One region of the Pseudomonas sp. GW821-FHT03C07 genome, then DNA from elsewhere that is predicted to be linked to it. Evidence: predicted binding sites of a transcription regulator. Region 1 holds the regulator's gene; each other region holds the start of a gene.

Region 1 (3,878 bases):
AGTTCCGGGGTTGCCGCAGTGATCGGGCCACGTTCGCGCACTTCGCTGAACATGCCGTTCACCGCATCCAGCGCTTCCAGGACCACGTCCATCAGCTCCGAGTCGACACGTCGCTCACCCTTGCGCAGGATGTCGAACACGTTCTCGGCGATGTGACAGCACTCCACCAGCTCGTTGAGCTGGAGGAAGCCGGCGCCCCCTTTTACAGTGTGAAAACCGCGAAAGATTGCATTGAGCAGGTCCGCATCATCAGGCCGGCTTTCCAGCTCGACCAGTTGTTCGGACAGTTGCTCCAGAATCTCGCCGGCCTCAACCAGAAAATCCTGAAGGATCTCTTCATCGGCGCCGAAGCTCATGTGTTTGGGTGCTCCTAGAATCCAAGACTGGAAAGCAAATCGTCGACATCGTCCTGACCGGACATAACGTCTTCACGTTTATCGGCATGAATCTGCGGACCTACACCCTTGGCCAACTCATTTTGCGGATCTTTTTCGGCAAGGATGGCATCGTGATCATGCTCGATACCGGCAAAACGGTCGACCTGGCTGGCCATCAGCACCAGTTTGAGCAGGTTGCTTTCCACTTCGGTGACCATTTGGGTCACGCGCTTGATCACCTGACCGGTAAGGTCCTGGTAATCCTGGGCCAGCAGAATATCGTTCAGCTCGCTCGACACCGCGCGGGTTTCCTGCTCGCTGCGGGACAGGAACGTCTCGACCCGCCGCGCCAACTCGCGAAACTCCTGGGCACCGACTTCGCGCCGCATGAAACGGCTCCAGTCAGCGCCCAAGGCCTTGGCCTCCACGTTCAGGCCAGTGACCCTCGGGGTCGCACTCTCCACCAGGTCCATGGTGCGGTTGGCCGCGGCTTCCGTCAGCCTGACCACATAGGACAGGCGCTCGGTGGCGTCGGTGATCTGCGAGACTTCCTCGGCCTGCGGCATATGCGGGTCGATCTGGAAGTTGACAATAGCGCTGTGCAATTCGCGGGTGAGCTTGCCGACTTCCAGGTACAGGCCACGGTCACGGGTCTGATTCAGCTCATGGATCATTTGCACCGCGTCGCCAAATCGACCTTTTTCAAGGCTGTCGACCAGTTCGCGGGCATGTTTTTTCAGGGTTAGTTCAAAATCACCCAGTGAAGATTCGTTGTGCTCCATAGCGCCCCCGTGGTGGACTTCATCAGCCGATGCGTTCGAAGATTTTCTCGATCTTCTCTTTCAACGCCTGGGCCGTGAATGGTTTGACCACATAGCCGTTTACACCGGCCTGGGCAGCTTCGATGATCTGCTCGCGCTTGGCTTCGGCCGTGACCATCAACACCGGCAGGTGCTTGAGCTTTTCATCGGCACGCACGTGGCGCAGCAGATCGATGCCGGTCATGCCGGGCATGTTCCAGTCAGTGACCAGAAAGTCGATGCTACCGCTGTTGAGGACGGGAATCGCGGTAGTACCGTCGTCCGCCTCAACCGTGTTGGTGAACCCGAGGTCACGCAACAGGTTCTTGATGATCCGCCGCATCGTTGAAAAATCGTCAACGATGAGGATTTTCATGTTCTTGTCCAATTCGACCTCCAAGCAGTCTTAAACGCGTTCAGCACCTGGACGCGCTGTTCAATCAATTCGGCACAGCACTCAACGACTGCATGGAAACCTCATCCGGCCGAGTCTCCCACAGGGCGTCAAACGCCATGTCGGTCTCGTTCGCAGTGTTCCCGCACTGCCTTCAACGCGCTCGCCACTCCCCCAAACGCCCCCGCAAGCGGGCCGCGCACTGGCTGTGTAACTGGCTGACTCGCGATTCGCTGACCCCCAGCACCTCACCAATTTCCTTGAGGTTCAGCTCTTCGTCGTAGTACAGCGCCAACACCAGTCGCTCACGCTCCGGCAAATTGGCAATCGCATCCGCCAGCGCCGCCTGGAAGCGTTCATCTTCCAGATCGCGCGACGGTTCGAGATGAGCACTCGCGCCGTCCTCGTGCAGCCCTTCATGTTCGCCGTCCTGCAACAGGTCGTCGAAACTGAACAGGCGACTGCCCAAGGTATCGTTCAAAATCCCGTAATAATCGTCGAGACTCAATTGGAGTTCGGCTGCAACCTCGTGATCTTTAGCGTCACGGCCGGTTTTTGCTTCAATTGCACGAATTGCGTCACTGACCATGCGTGTATTGCGGTGCACCGAACGCGGTGCCCAGTCACCCTTGCGCACTTCATCAAGCATCGCGCCGCGGATACGGATGCCGGCATAGGTCTCGAAACTGGCACCTTTGCTCGCGTCGTACTTGGTCGAGACCTCCAGCAGACCGATCATCCCGGCCTGGATCAGATCCTCGACCTGAACGCTGGCCGGCAGTCGCGCCAGCAGGTGATAGGCAATACGTTTGACCAAAGGTGCGTAACGCTCGATCAGTTCATACTGGCTGTCACGTGACGACTTGGAATACATGCGATAGCCACTGGCAGTCATAGAACCGGTCCCGCACTCGTTTGATGCACCAGACGCTCGACGAAAAACTCCAGGTGCCCCCGAGGATTGGCAGGGAGCGGCCAGGTGTCGACCTTCTGCGCGATTGCCTTGAACGCCAAGGCGCATTTCGAACGGGGAAATGCCTCATAGACCGCGCGCTGCTTTTGCACGGCCTTGCGTACACACTCGTCATAAGGAACGGCGCCGACGTATTGTAGGGCCACATCCAGGAAACGATCCGTGACCTTGGTCAACTTGGCGAACAGGTTGCGGCCTTCCTGCGGGCTCTGGGCCATGTTGGCCAGTACGCGGAAGCGGTTCATGCCGTAGTCGCGGTTGAGCAGTTTGATCAAGGCGTAGGCGTCGGTGATCGAGGTCGGCTCGTCGCAGACCACCAGCAACACTTCCTGGGCCGCGCGGACGAAGCTGACCACCGACTCGCCAATACCCGCGGCCGTGTCGATCACCAGCACATCGAGGTTGTCGCCGATATCGCTGAATGCCTGGATCAGGCCGGCATGCTGCGCCGGGCTCAGGTGCACCATGCTCTGGGTCCCCGAGGCCGCCGGCACGATGCGAATCCCGCCCGGACCTTGCAACAGTACGTCGCGCAGTTCGCAGCGGCCCTCGACCACGTCGGCCAGGGTGCGTTTGGGGGTCAGGCCGAGCAGGACGTCGACATTCGCCAGCCCCAGATCCGCATCCAGCAGCATGACGCGCCGGCCAAGCTCAGCCAGCGCCAGGGACAAATTCACTGACACGTTGGTCTTCCCGACGCCACCTTTGCCGCCGGTCACCGCGATCACCTGTACGGGATGCATGCTGCCCATGTTCTCTTCTTACCTTGTCTTGCTTAGACGGAAGGCCACATAAGTGGCTGCGCGTTCACTTGTCGGAACAATGCGTGGCAGACCATCGATGTAGGTAATTTGCAACGTCTGAATACTCATCTCAGCCCACCCGCTTCGACGGGCTGTGGTAGATATCAGCGAACATATCGGCCATGGCTTCCTCGCTGGGTTCTTCCTGCATTTGCACACTGACCGCCCTGGACACCAGTTGATGCCGGCGTGGCAGGTGCAGATCATCCGGAATACGCGGCCCGTCGGTCAGATAGGCCACGGGCAGTTCGTGACTGATAGCCAGGCTCAGCACTTCGCCGAGGCTCGCCGTTTCATCCAGTTTAGTCAGGATGCAACCGGCCAGCCCGCAGCGTTTATAGCTGTGGTAGGCGGCCGTCAGCACCTGTTTCTGGCTGGTGGTAGCCAGGACCAGATAATTCTTCGCCTTGATCCCGCGTCCGGCCAGGCTTTCCAGTTGCATGCGCAACGCCGGGTCGCTGGCCTGCAGGCCGGCGGTATCGATCAGCACCACGCGTTTGCGCAGCAGCGGATCGAGGGCCTGGGCCAGGG
Region 2 (3,878 bases), on a different contig from region 1:
CATAAAGGCCGCCGAGACGATCTGCAGGGCGATCTGGTGCGCGGCCAGTTGCGTACTGCCCATGGTGCCCATGCACAGCGCGGCAAAGGCGAACAGCCCGACCTCCACGGCATAGGTACCGCCAATCGGCAGACCCAGGCGCCAGAGTTCGCGCAGATACTGCCAATTGGGCCGCGACAGGCCCCGCAGCAAGGGGTAGTGGCGGTACGCCGGGTGCCGCTTGATATGCCAGGCCAGCGCCAGGGCCATGCAGCTGGCGACCAGCGCCGTGACCAGGCCGATCCCCACCAGGCCCAGCTTGGGCAGGCCGAACATCCCGGTGATCAGGGCATAGTTGAGGGAAAAGTTGGCCACGGTGCCGCACAGGCTGATCACCATCACCGGGGTCGCGCGGCCCAGGGCGCTGGTGAACCCGCGCAGGGCCATGAAGCTCAGGTAGCCGGGCAGGGCGAACGGCAGCACCGTCAGGAACTGCGTGGCGGCGTGCACGTTGGTGGGGGTCTGGCCGAACATCAGCAGCAGCGGCTTGAGGTTCCACAACAGCAGGCCGGCCACCAGGGCCATGGCCCAGGCCAGCCACAGCCCGGCCTGGGTCAGCCGGGTCGCGCCTTCGATATCGCCGGCGCCCTGGCGAATGGAGACCAGGGTGCCGACGGCCGCGATCACGCCAATGCAGAAAATCGACACGAACGAATAACTCGCCGCGCCCAGGCCGCCACCGGCCAAGGCCTCGGGGCTGAGTCGGGCCATCATCAGGGTGTCGGTCAATACCATCAGCATATGCGCCAACTGCGAGGCGATCAGCGGCCCGGACAGCCGCAGGATGGCCCGGAGTTCGGTGCGTGCTGAATGCTTCATGATCATCAGGCTCGACAGGTGGAAGGCAGTGAGAACCGTTGATTCTCAGGGTTCCCAGGCATTTGCACAAAGGGATAAAACCGATTGCTCGCATGATAAAAACTCATGCAAGGAGGTTTCTGCTAGGGTTGCCGCATTGCGTTATCGGAGCGCTCCCCATGTCTCGTCGTCTGCCCCCCCTGTATGCCTTGCGCGCTTTCGAAGCTGCGGCCCGCCACAGCTCGTTCACCCGGGCGGCGGAGGAGCTGTCCATTACCCAAAGTGCGGTCAGCCGGCATATTCGTACGCTCGAAGAGCACTTTGCCTGCCGGCTGTTTCAGCGTAACGGGCGCAATCTGCAACTGACCGAGTCCGCGCGCTTGCTGCTGCCGGGGATCCGCGAGGGCTTCGGCGCCCTGGAGCGGGCTTGCAATACCTTGCGCGCTGAAGACGACATCCTGCGCATGAAAGCGCCGTCGACCCTGACCATGCGCTGGCTGCTGGCGCGGCTGAGCCGTTTCCGGCATTTGCAGGAAGGCAATGAGGTGCAGCTCACCAGTGCCTGGATGGATGTCGACAGCGTGGACTTCAACCAGGAGCCATTTGATTGTGCGGTGTTGCTCAGCAACGGCCATTTCCCGCCTGACTGGGAGGCCAGTTACCTGTTTTCCGAGTGGTTGATTCCGGTGGGAGCACCTACGCTGCTCAATGAGCAGCCTTGGGATGCCGAGCGTCTGGCCAGCGTCGAGCTGTTGCACCCGACGCCCGATCGGCGAGACTGGCGCAGTTGGCTGGAGCGCATGGGCCTGTCCGAACGGATCTCCCTCAAGGGCGGCCAGCTGTTCGATACCCTGGAGCTGGGCATGATTGCCGCGGCGCGGGGTTACGGGGTGTCTATGGGGGACCTGCTGATGGTGGCCGAGGACGTGGCCCAGGGACGTTTGAGTTTGCCGTGGCCGACCGCCGTCGATAGTGGTGAGCAATATTACCTGGTCTGGCCGAAAACCCGGCCGGGCGGCGAGCGCCTGCGGCGGCTCAGCGATTTTCTTCAGGGCGAGGTCGCGGCCATGGTCTTGCCCGATGTCGAGCGCCTGGGCTGATACGCTGTTTTTGGCGGCCACTGATATCCGTTCAAATGACTCAAGTATTCGCTGGCGCCGCCGAATCTACCGACATGGAACCGCCGTCCCAAGCGGTTCGCTCATGCCTTGTTCATTGGAAATGTTTCCGCGCGGCCTGACAGTACCCACAGGATTCGCCGCCCGCCCAGGAGCCTCATCATGTCTCGACCTCGTGCCCGTATAGCCTCGCAGCTGGGGTTGGCACTCGCCGTTATCCTGGCGCTGGTGATCAGTGGTAGCACCGTGTTTGCCCTGCGTTCGCTGGACTCGGCCAACCTCGACACCCGCGAGGAACACCTGGCCAGCGAGGCGCGCCTGCTGGCCGACCAGTTGAACACCTTCCACGGCACCTTGCGCGAAAGTACCCAGCGCCTGAGCGGGCTGTTCGAAAAGCGTTTCAGCAGTGGCCTGAGCGTGCGCCCCGAGCAAATGATCGCTGTGGGCAGCGTGCAAGCTCCGGGCCTGTACCTGGGCACTGAGCTGCTGAACAACAATTTCACCGAAGTGGACACGTTCAAGCAGATGTCCGCGGGTGTCGCGACTCTATTCGTGCGTAGCGGTGAAGATTTCGTCCGGGTCAGCACCTCTCTGACCAAGCAGGACGGCAGTCGCGCCATCGGCACCTTGCTCGATCACCAGCATCCGGCCTACCAGCGTTTGCTGGCGGGCCAGGCGTACGTCGGGCGGGCACTGCTGTTCGACCGCTCCTACATGACCCAGTACACCCCGGTGCGCGATGCCGACGGTAAGGTGATCGCTGTGCTGTTCGTCGGTTTCGACTACACCGATGCGCAGAATGCGCAGTTCGACAACCTCAAGCGCTTTCGCATCGGCACGACCGGTTCCCTGGCCTTGCTCGATGAGCAGAAGCATTGGCTGGTGCCGCCTGCCGGGGTGACGGATCTTGCACCGGCAATCCCGGTGGTCGTCGATCTGGTCCGGCAACCGGGCCATGGGCGCTTCTGGAGTGACAAAAGCGAGGATTTCTACAGCGTGGCGGTGACCTTTGAAGGGGGGCCGTGGACCGTAGTGGCGAGCATGCCCAAGGCCGAGATCCGCGCCGTGACCTGGAGTGTCGGCATTCGACTGGTGATTGGCAGCCTGCTGGCCATGCTGCTGGCGGTCGGCGCGGCGATCTGGCTGCTGCGCAGCAAGTTGCGCCCCTTGGGCGACTTGGTGCGCCAGGCGCAAGCCCTGGGGGCCGGGGATTTGAGCGTACGTCTGAACCTGTCCAGTCATGACGAGATTGGCCAGTTGGCCGACAGCTTCAACCAGATGGGGCAGGCGCTGTCATCGATGGTCGAACACATCCGCAAGGCGGCTGCCGAGGTCAGCAGCCGTGCCCATGTACTTACCGGCTTGTCCGGCGGTGCCTATGAAGGGATCGAACAGCAATCCGGCGAGATCAGCAGCATGGCCGGTGCCGTGAAGCAGTTCAGTGCCACCTCGCTGAATATCGCCGACAACATGGGCAATACTGAGCGGCTGGCCCAGGAGAATGCCCGGCAGACGCGCATCGGGCGCACCGCCATGGAGGAGGCCTCGACGTCCCTGGAACAGATCGCCGGTTCCCTCGGCAGCACGGCGCAGGTGATCAACGCCCTGGGGCAACGCTCCGAGGAGATCGGCGGGATTGTCGGGGTGATCACCTCGATTGCCGATCAGACCAATCTGTTGGCGCTGAACGCGGCCATCGAAGCCGCCCGTGCCGGTGAGCAGGGCCGCGGCTTTGCCGTGGTGGCGGATGAGGTGCGTAGCCTGGCGGGGCGTACCCGTGAGGCCACCGAGCAAATCTCCGGGATGATCCAGAGCATCCAGCAACAGACCGATCACGCCATCAACACCATGGAAGAGGGCAATCGGCTGATGCAGGAAGGTCTGTCGCGCAATGCCAACGTGGCTTCGGCCTTGGCGCAGATT
Region 3 (3,878 bases), on a different contig from region 1:
TGGTCTGGCGTGCCGGCAACCAGGGCATCGGGGTGATCGTCGCGCAACTGCCACGCACCACCGAACTGAAGCGCCCGGACAGCCGCGGCCAGCTCAAACCGGTGGCCGCCAACGTCGACATGATCGTGATCGTCTTCGCCCCGCTGCCCGAACCCCATGCCAACCTGATCGACCGCTACCTGGTAGCCGCCGAACACGCCGGCATCCGCCCGTTGCTGCTGCTGAACAAGTTCGACCTGATCGATGAGCAGAACGCCCCGGCGCTGAATGCACTGCTGGCGGTCTACCGGCAGTTGGGCTATCCGCTGCTGGAAGTGTCGGCCCATCACGGCAACGGCATGGAACAGTTGCAGCAGCAGCTGGACGGGCACATCAGCGTGTTCGTCGGCCAATCCGGGGTCGGCAAGTCCTCGTTGGTCAACAGCTTGCTGCCCGAGGTGGACACCCGTGTCGGCCCGCTCTCCGAACTGTCCGGCCAGGGCACCCACACCACCACCACCGCGCGGCTGTTCCACTTCCCCGGCGGCGGTGAACTGATCGACTCCCCGGGGATTCGCGAGTTCGGCCTGGGCCATGTCAGCCGTGCCGATGTCGAAGCTGGCTTTATCGAGTTCAACGATCTGATCGGCACCTGCCGCTTCCGCGATTGCAAGCATGACCGCGAGCCCGGCTGCGCCCTGCTCAAGGCCCTGGAAGACGGCCGCGTGCAGCAGCAGCGGATGAACAGCTACCGTTCGATCATCGCCAGCCTGCCGCAAGACAGCTACTGAGGCTGGCTGATTGTAGGAGCGAGCTTGCTCGCGATGGACGCCAACGATAACGCGGGAAACCTGATACCCCGCAGTGCCTGGACTACCATCGCGAGCAAGCTCGCTCCTACTATGAACCGGTCTTGGGCTTGCCCGGTTCGTCCATCTTCAGCACCCCATCCTCGAAGATGTTCAGGCGTTGCCGCAGCTCATGGGCCGGCAGCGGCTGCTTGTCGGCCGGCAGCGCGTTCGGGTCCTTCGGCACCTCGCCCGGAGCACCTTGCCCTTCGGTCGGTGCCGGCTTGGCCCCATCCTCGCCCTGCTCGCCTTCAATGGCCTTCTGTGCCTTCTTGGTCAACACCACGATATCGATGCGCCGGTTGACCGGATTGAACGGGTCGGCCTTGTCGAACAGCGACGAGGAGGCGTAACCCACCACCCGCGCCACTTGCGTGTCCGGATAACTGCCGGCCACCAGCGCACGCCGGGCCGCGTTGGCGCGATTGGCCGACAACTCCCAGTTGCTGAAGCCGCCGGTGCCGGCGTACTGCTTGGCATCGGTGTGACCGCTGATGCTGATCTTGTTCGGCACCGCCTTGATGGTGTCGGCCATGGCCAGCAGGATGTCTTCGAAATAAGGCTTCAGACGCGCGCTGCCGGAGTCGAACATCGGCCGGTTTTCCGCGTCCATGATCTGGATGCGCAGGCCATCGGGGGTGATCTCGAACTTGATCTGGTCCTTGAACTTCTGCAGTTCCGGGCTCTCGTCGACCTTTTTATGCAGCTCCTGCATCAGCAATTCCAGGCGCTCTTTCTCCACCTGCTCGGCCATGCTCTCGACCTGATCGCTGTCGATCTTGACCTTGTCCGGCTGTGGCTCGGATTTGACTTCCGGATTGAGGGTCTTGTCCGGCGCCAGCACCGGCGAACCGCCCAGGTCGATGATGTAGGGCGTACCGCTCTCGGAGAAGCCGATCGGGTCCTTGAAATAGCCGGCGATGGCGATTTTCTGTTCCGGGGTCGCGGTGGACAGCAGCCACAGCACCAGGAAGAACGCCATCATCGCCGTCGCGAAGTCGGCGAAAGCGATTTTCCAGGCGCCGCCGTGATGCCCGCCGGCAAAGCGCTTGACGCGCTTGATTATGATCGGCTGATTGTTTTCCATGACTCAGCGACCGCGAACCGCTTGTTCCAGCTCGGCGAAGCTGGGACGGTGCTTCGGATACAGGACCTTGCGCCCGAACTCCACCGCCAGCGAAGGCGGCATGCCGGAAGCCGAGGCCACCAGGCAAGCCTTGATCGCTTCGTAGATGTTCAGCTCTTCCTTGGCATCGTGGGTCAGGGACGTCGCCAAGGGGCCGAAGAAACCGTAGGCAGCGAGAATACCGAAGAAGGTCCCCACCAACGCCGCACCTACGTGCAGGCCGATGGATTTCTGGTCGCCCTCACCGAGGGAGGCCATGGTCACCACGATCCCCAGTACCGCCGCGACGATACCGAAACCGGGCATGGCGTCGGCGACGCCGGTCACGGCATGGGCCGGATGTTCCAGCTCTTCCTTCATGGAGAACAGCTCCATGTCGAACAAGCCTTCCAGCTCATGGGGCGCCATGTTGCCGGAGGACATGATGCGCAGGTAGTCGCAGATGTACGCGGTCATGCGCTCATCCTTGAGCACGGCCGGGTACTTGGCGAAGATCGGGCTGGCGGCGGCGTCTTCGATATCGCCCTCGATCGCCATCATGCCTTCGCGGCGACTCTTGTTGAGGATCTCGTAGATCAGCCCGAGGACCTCAAGATAAAAGGTGTGGGTAAACCGCGAACTGAACATGCTCAAGGACTTCTTGACCACGTGCATCGTCATGTAGCCCGGGTTGGCCTGCAGAAACGCACCGAAGGCCGCACCGCCGATGATCATCACCTCGAAGGGCTGAATCAGCGCGGCGATCTTACCGTGGGAAAGCACGTACCCGCCGAGCACGCTCGCGAATACGACAATGATGCCGATAATTTTAGCCATAGGTAGAGAGCACTTACTGAGTCGGGTTCAAGGTCATATTCGGAAGTTAATAAATCTCTTCTTCTACTTATCGGCAAAACTGCGCCAGACTATAGCCAGTTCAGGCGAAAAGCCAGAAAACCGGCCATGTGCCAGCTTGCACGGTCGATTGCGCAGCGCCTGCCCAGCCCTCTACGGGCCTGTTAACAGTGATGATGACCGCGCTCGAATATGGCTAACGAAACGACTGTCTCCACGCAAAAACCCAACACGCTGCAGGGCTGGATCAAGCTGCTGCAAGCCGTGCGTTTGCCCGTCCCCCAGGACAGTCACGACCGGGTCTGCCGCGCCATCCGCGACAGCCGCAGCTCACTGCGCGATATCGCCGAACTCATGCAGGGTAGCCCGGCCCTGGCGCTGAGTGTGATCTGCGAAGCCAACCAGCACACCCACGGCAGCATGACCGAGCCGGCGGAAAACCTTGAAGTGGCGATCAATCGCCTGGGTTTGAAACGCACCGAGGAACTGCTCGCACGTCTGCCAGCCAAGGCACCGGAAGAGATTCCAATCGCCTTGCGCCAGCTCCAGCTGATCAGCCAACACGCCAGCCAGCAGGCCAACGGTTTGTTCGCCGCGCGCCTGGCGCGCCTCTGGCAGGATATCCACTGGGGCAGCCTACTGTTTCTCTCGCCGCTCTGGCCGCTGGCGCTGACACACCCGAACCTGCTCGAAGACTGGGAGCTGCGGGTGATTCACAAGAATGAGTCGGCCGCGGCCGTCGAGCAGGAGCTGTTCGGCGTGCGTCTGCTCGACCTGTGCCAGGCACTCGCTGATATCTGGCGCCTGCCGAACTGGGTCACCCAGGGTTATCAGTTGCTGAAAACCGAATTGCGCACCCTGGCCAGGGCGCTGCACATCGCCCGTGACAGCGAGCACCGCTTGCACCAGCAACAGCGGCTCGACGCCGATCCGGAGCTGCGCCGCTGGCTGAACCAGCCCTCCAACACCGTGCTGCTGGCCAACGGCCTGGCCCTCTCGGCGCAACAGGCCTGGGACAGTCCGCACCACCTGCGTTGGCAATACCTGACCAGCCTGTACCTGCAACAACCCATGGACGAGTTGCAGCAGCA
Region 4 (3,878 bases), on a different contig from region 1:
GCCCGCTCCCCGGCGCAGCACTTGCAGTTCAAGGCGCTGACCGACTACGGCGGCCAGCGCGCCTATCGTGCCCGGCTGGCCTTCGGTGCGCCGTTCAATGCATCGCTGAATGCCGAGCCCGTCCATTCCGAACAGAAGGTTTCATCCCATGACTAAGCTTGCTTGCCGTGCCTGGCTGCGTCCGTTGCTGTGGCTCGGACTCTTGAGTCCGACCAGCGCCTTTGCCCTGAGCTGCACCTTGCAGGGCAGTGGCGCGAGTCTGGTCAACGCTGACCTGGGCAGCACGGTCGCGATACCGGCCTCATTGCCCAATGGCAGCGTGATCTGGCGTTCGGAACCGCTCAACCTGGCGCTCGATTGCGCCCGGGACAATCCTCAGGGCGGCGACGAGGAGGTATTTATCTACCTCAATCCGGCCGGCCAGGTGATCGGCCAGGGTATCCGCGCCGGCTTGAGCCATGACGGCGTCGATCATCGCCAGAGCAGTGGACGCATCGCTACCGGGCGGCGGGTCCCGGGATGCCTTGAAGGAGCCTGTCCGCCGTTGAGCTTCAACCTGGCCTTCTCGGTGTTTATCGAGAAGTTCGGGCCGACGCCGCCTTCGGGAGTGGCGAGCAACCTGCAGGACTACCGCCTGTTCCAACTGGATGGCAGCGCTGGGCCGAGCACGGGCGGGCGCTCGCTCAATTACGTGATCAACAACCTTTCCGGTCTGCGCTTCGTTGCCTGTGATGCCGAGCTGCAGGTGATTCCCGAAACCGTCGACTTCGGCCGGGTCGCCATCGAGCGGGTGGTCATGGGCCAGGTGGCGGCGCGCCGCCCATTCGCCCTGCACACCAGTCGGACCTGTGACACGGCGTTCAGCCTGGACGCGCGCTTGAAGCCGGTGTCGGGCAGTGTCTCCGGGGATCTGCTGATTCCCCAGGGCAATGATGGCGTGGGCATCCGAATTGTCCGGGCGGACGGCGGCCTGGGGATTCCCTACAACCGCTCCTTTCACCTGGCTGACCTGCTGGGCGAAACCCGGGCAGCCATGGCCCGCTTCGATGCCGAGCTGGTGTGGAACAGTGACCGACCCAAGGCCGGGCCGTTCTCGGCCGGGGTGGTGGTCGATTTGTTCTATAAATGACCGTTGGCGGCGGCGCGGGCAGGGCGCTCGCAGGTATACTGCGGTCTTTCGGTTCGACCTGATCCGTCCCGCCTTTTCGGAGCTTCCATGACTGCCCCTGAACAACCGTCCGCTTCCGCCAACCCGGGTGAAGAGCCTGTGGTCGAGGCCGAGCTTGCGGTCAGCGAAAAGCCCGCCGTCCCGGCCTTCAGCTTTCCGTTCAACCCTGCTGAATTTGCCGCGGCGAAAAAGGCCGGCCAGACCTGGTACCAGAAAGGTGGCAAGGACGGCCATCACGAGAGACCGGGCCGCGCGCCCAATGGTACGCGTCGATCCATGGGCAAACGCTGAGCTTCGCGTGGGAGTTGGCTTGCCGGCGATGGCGAGCGTCAATGCCGCGCCAGGTTCAGGGGCCTCGTCGCCGACGGGTTGGCGCCAAAAAAAACAGTGAACGTCTTTGATTTGTCATGAACATGGCTAAATGCCAGGATCATGAGCTGGATCAGTGTCTGGCTTTTTCGCGCGCTTAGAGTCGACGTCCTGTCGACTCCTCCCACTTTCGAGCGCGTTTTCCATGAAGATCAATCTCCCGATTACCGGGCGAAATCTAGACGTCGCCTTTGACGCCAACATCCTTTCGACTACCGATCTGGACAGCACGATTACCTACGCCAATCCTGACTTCATCAGGATCAGCGGCTACAGCCGTGAGGAGCTGCTCGGTTCGCCACATAACCTGTTGCGGCATCCAGACATGCCCGCCGAGGCATTCGCGCATATGTGGCAGACCCTCAAGGATGGGCACTCGTGGATGGGGCTGGTGAAGAATCGCTGCAAGAATGGCGATCACTACTGGGTCAGCGCCTACGCCACGCCGGTGACTCGCGACGGCCAGACCGTGGAGTACCAGTCGGTGCGGACCCGGCCCGATGCCGCGCAGGTCGAGGCCGCCGAACGCTGGTACGGTTGGTTGCGCAACGGCCGTTTGCCCTGGCGTCAGCGCCTGCCCGGGCTGCGCTTGCAGACCCGGCTCTGGGCGCAGGTCAGCGCCGCGCTTGCGCTTGTCCTGGCGCTGGGGCATGGGGTTGGCGGGCAATCGCTGGAGGTTGAGTTGGGACTCTGGGTCCTGGGGAGCGTGCTGGTCGGTGTGCTGACCCATTGCTCCTTGCGCCCGTTTTCCGGGCTTACGGCGCGGGCCCGGGAGATCGCTGACAATCCCTTGAGTCAGGCGATCTACACCGGTCGGAGCGACGAGTTCGGCCAGATCGGTTTTGCCTTGAACATGCTCGAGGCCCAGGTCGGTGCGGTGGTGGGGCGCATCGGCGATGCCTCGCTGCGCCTGTCCGGGCATGCCCAGGCGTTGGCCCGGCATCTTCACAGCAGTCACGACAGCACCCTCGACCAGCAGGCCGAAACCGACCAGGTGGCGGCGGCCATCCAGCAGATGAGCGCCAGTGTGGCCCAGGTCGCCAGCAATGCTCAGCAGGCCTCGGAAGTGGCCGACCAGGTGGGCAACGAAACCTGTGCAGGTCATCAACTGGTGGGGGAAAGCCGCAGTGCGGTGCTGCGCCTGGCCAACGAACTGGCGCGGGCCACGGAGGTGATCCTGCACCTGGAAAGCCACAGCACCGAGATCTCCACGGTGTTGGAAGTGATCCGCGCGATTGCCGACCAGACCAACTTGCTGGCGCTCAATGCCGCCATCGAAGCCGCCCGCGCCGGGGAGCAGGGCCGAGGCTTCGCGGTGGTGGCCGACGAAGTGCGCGGGCTGGCCCAGCGTACGCAGCAGTCAACCAACGAAATCCAGCGCATGATCAGCAATCTGCAGGAGGGTGCGCGCAACGCGGTCGAGGTGATGCAGCACAGCAGCCAGCAGGCCGAAGACAGTGTGCAGCAGGTCCAGCAGGCGGCCGATGCCCTGGCCGGGATCAGCCAGCGGGTCAGCCGGATTACCGCGATGAGCCAGCAGATCGCTTCGGCGGTGGAGGAGCAGAGCAGCGTCAGCGAGGATATCAACCGCAATATCGTCAGCATCCGCAATGCCTGCGAGGCGCTGGTCAACGTCGGTCAGCAGAGTCATCTCAGTTCGGGGGATGTCGCGGGGCTGGCGGACGATCTGCGCTCACTGGCCCAGGAGTTCTGGCGCAAGCGCTGTTGACAGGCAGGGTCAACGCGATCCCTTGTAGGAGCCGGCTTGCTGGCGATGAGGCCCGTGAGCCTTGCATCGCCTGATCGGCCGCCATCGCCAGCAAGCCGGCTCCTACAGGTCCGTGTTTCTCCAGGCGGATCTTTATCCGGGGTCAGGCCGCCTGCAAGGGGATAAAGGCATAGGTGGTCGCCGCTTCGCTCACCACCCGAGCCCCCGCCGCCTGCAACGGCCCGGCGATGGCTGGTCCGGAGACGTGAAAGCTCCACTCGCTCGGCGCCGGCCACTGCGTCAGTTGCTGCACCTGGTCAATCGCCTCCGCGAACGCCGACATCTGCGGCAGGTAGGCGGTGAAGCCGTCGCCCTTGAGCGCCGTGGTATGAATCCCCAGCCGTGCGCAGATCAGTTCCTTGGCCTGGATATCGTCACGATCGGCCTGGCGCGAGGCCTCGATCAAGCGGACCAGTTCCAGGTCCTGCAACTGCCCGCCGACGATAAACAGCGGCTGCGTGTCCTCCCAGGCCTGCGGCGGGCAATCCTTGGCCTCGGGGCGCAGCGGGATATGCGGATTGATTTCCATCGGATAGATCCGGCACACCAGCGGCCGCCGTTGGTAGATCCGGC

The links. The regulator FliA, encoded in region 1, starts transcription of late flagellar genes. The targets are predictions, from matches to a motif close to CTAAAGTTTNNNNNNNNNNNGCCGNTAA.
Region 2: a site for FliA is predicted at 1,977-2,004, ahead of AC07VG_RS17985 (methyl-accepting chemotaxis protein). Genes of this name have one in related genera too.
Region 3: a site for FliA is predicted at 2,837-2,864, ahead of motA (flagellar motor stator protein MotA). Genes of this name have one in related genera too.
Region 4: a site for FliA is predicted at 2,069-2,096, ahead of AC07VG_RS04230 (methyl-accepting chemotaxis protein). Genes of this name have one in related genera too.

The regions. Positions count from the first base shown of each region.
Region 1 is NZ_JBWKUQ010000003.1:99,987-103,864, forward strand. It holds gene AC07VG_RS06615 (chemotaxis protein CheA) at 1-356, opposite strand, end outside; gene AC07VG_RS06620 (protein phosphatase CheZ) at 371-1,159, opposite strand; gene AC07VG_RS06625 (chemotaxis response regulator CheY) at 1,182-1,553, opposite strand; gene fliA (RNA polymerase sigma factor FliA) at 1,726-2,466, opposite strand; gene fleN (flagellar synthesis regulator FleN) at 2,463-3,296, opposite strand; gene flhF (flagellar biosynthesis GTPase FlhF) at 3,418-3,878, opposite strand, start outside.
Region 2 is NZ_JBWKUQ010000008.1:245,734-249,611, forward strand. It holds gene AC07VG_RS17975 (NorM family multidrug efflux MATE transporter) at 1-864, opposite strand, end outside; gene AC07VG_RS17980 (LysR substrate-binding domain-containing protein) at 1,017-1,937, shown strand; gene AC07VG_RS17985 (methyl-accepting chemotaxis protein) at 2,118-3,878, shown strand, end outside.
Region 3 is NZ_JBWKUQ010000006.1:172,221-176,098, reverse strand. It holds gene rsgA (small ribosomal subunit biogenesis GTPase RsgA) at 1-770, shown strand, start outside; gene motB (flagellar motor protein MotB) at 880-1,914, opposite strand; gene motA (flagellar motor stator protein MotA) at 1,918-2,769, opposite strand; gene AC07VG_RS14375 (HDOD domain-containing protein) at 2,980-3,878, shown strand, end outside.
Region 4 is NZ_JBWKUQ010000002.1:220,048-223,925, forward strand. It holds gene AC07VG_RS04210 (fimbrial biogenesis chaperone) at 1-156, shown strand, start outside; gene AC07VG_RS04215 (fimbrial protein) at 149-1,129, shown strand; gene AC07VG_RS04220 (hypothetical protein) at 1,217-1,459, shown strand; partial or broken gene AC07VG_RS04225 (PAS domain-containing protein) at 1,683-1,964, shown strand; gene AC07VG_RS04230 (methyl-accepting chemotaxis protein) at 2,235-3,266, shown strand; gene AC07VG_RS04235 (YkgJ family cysteine cluster protein) at 3,409-3,878, opposite strand, start outside.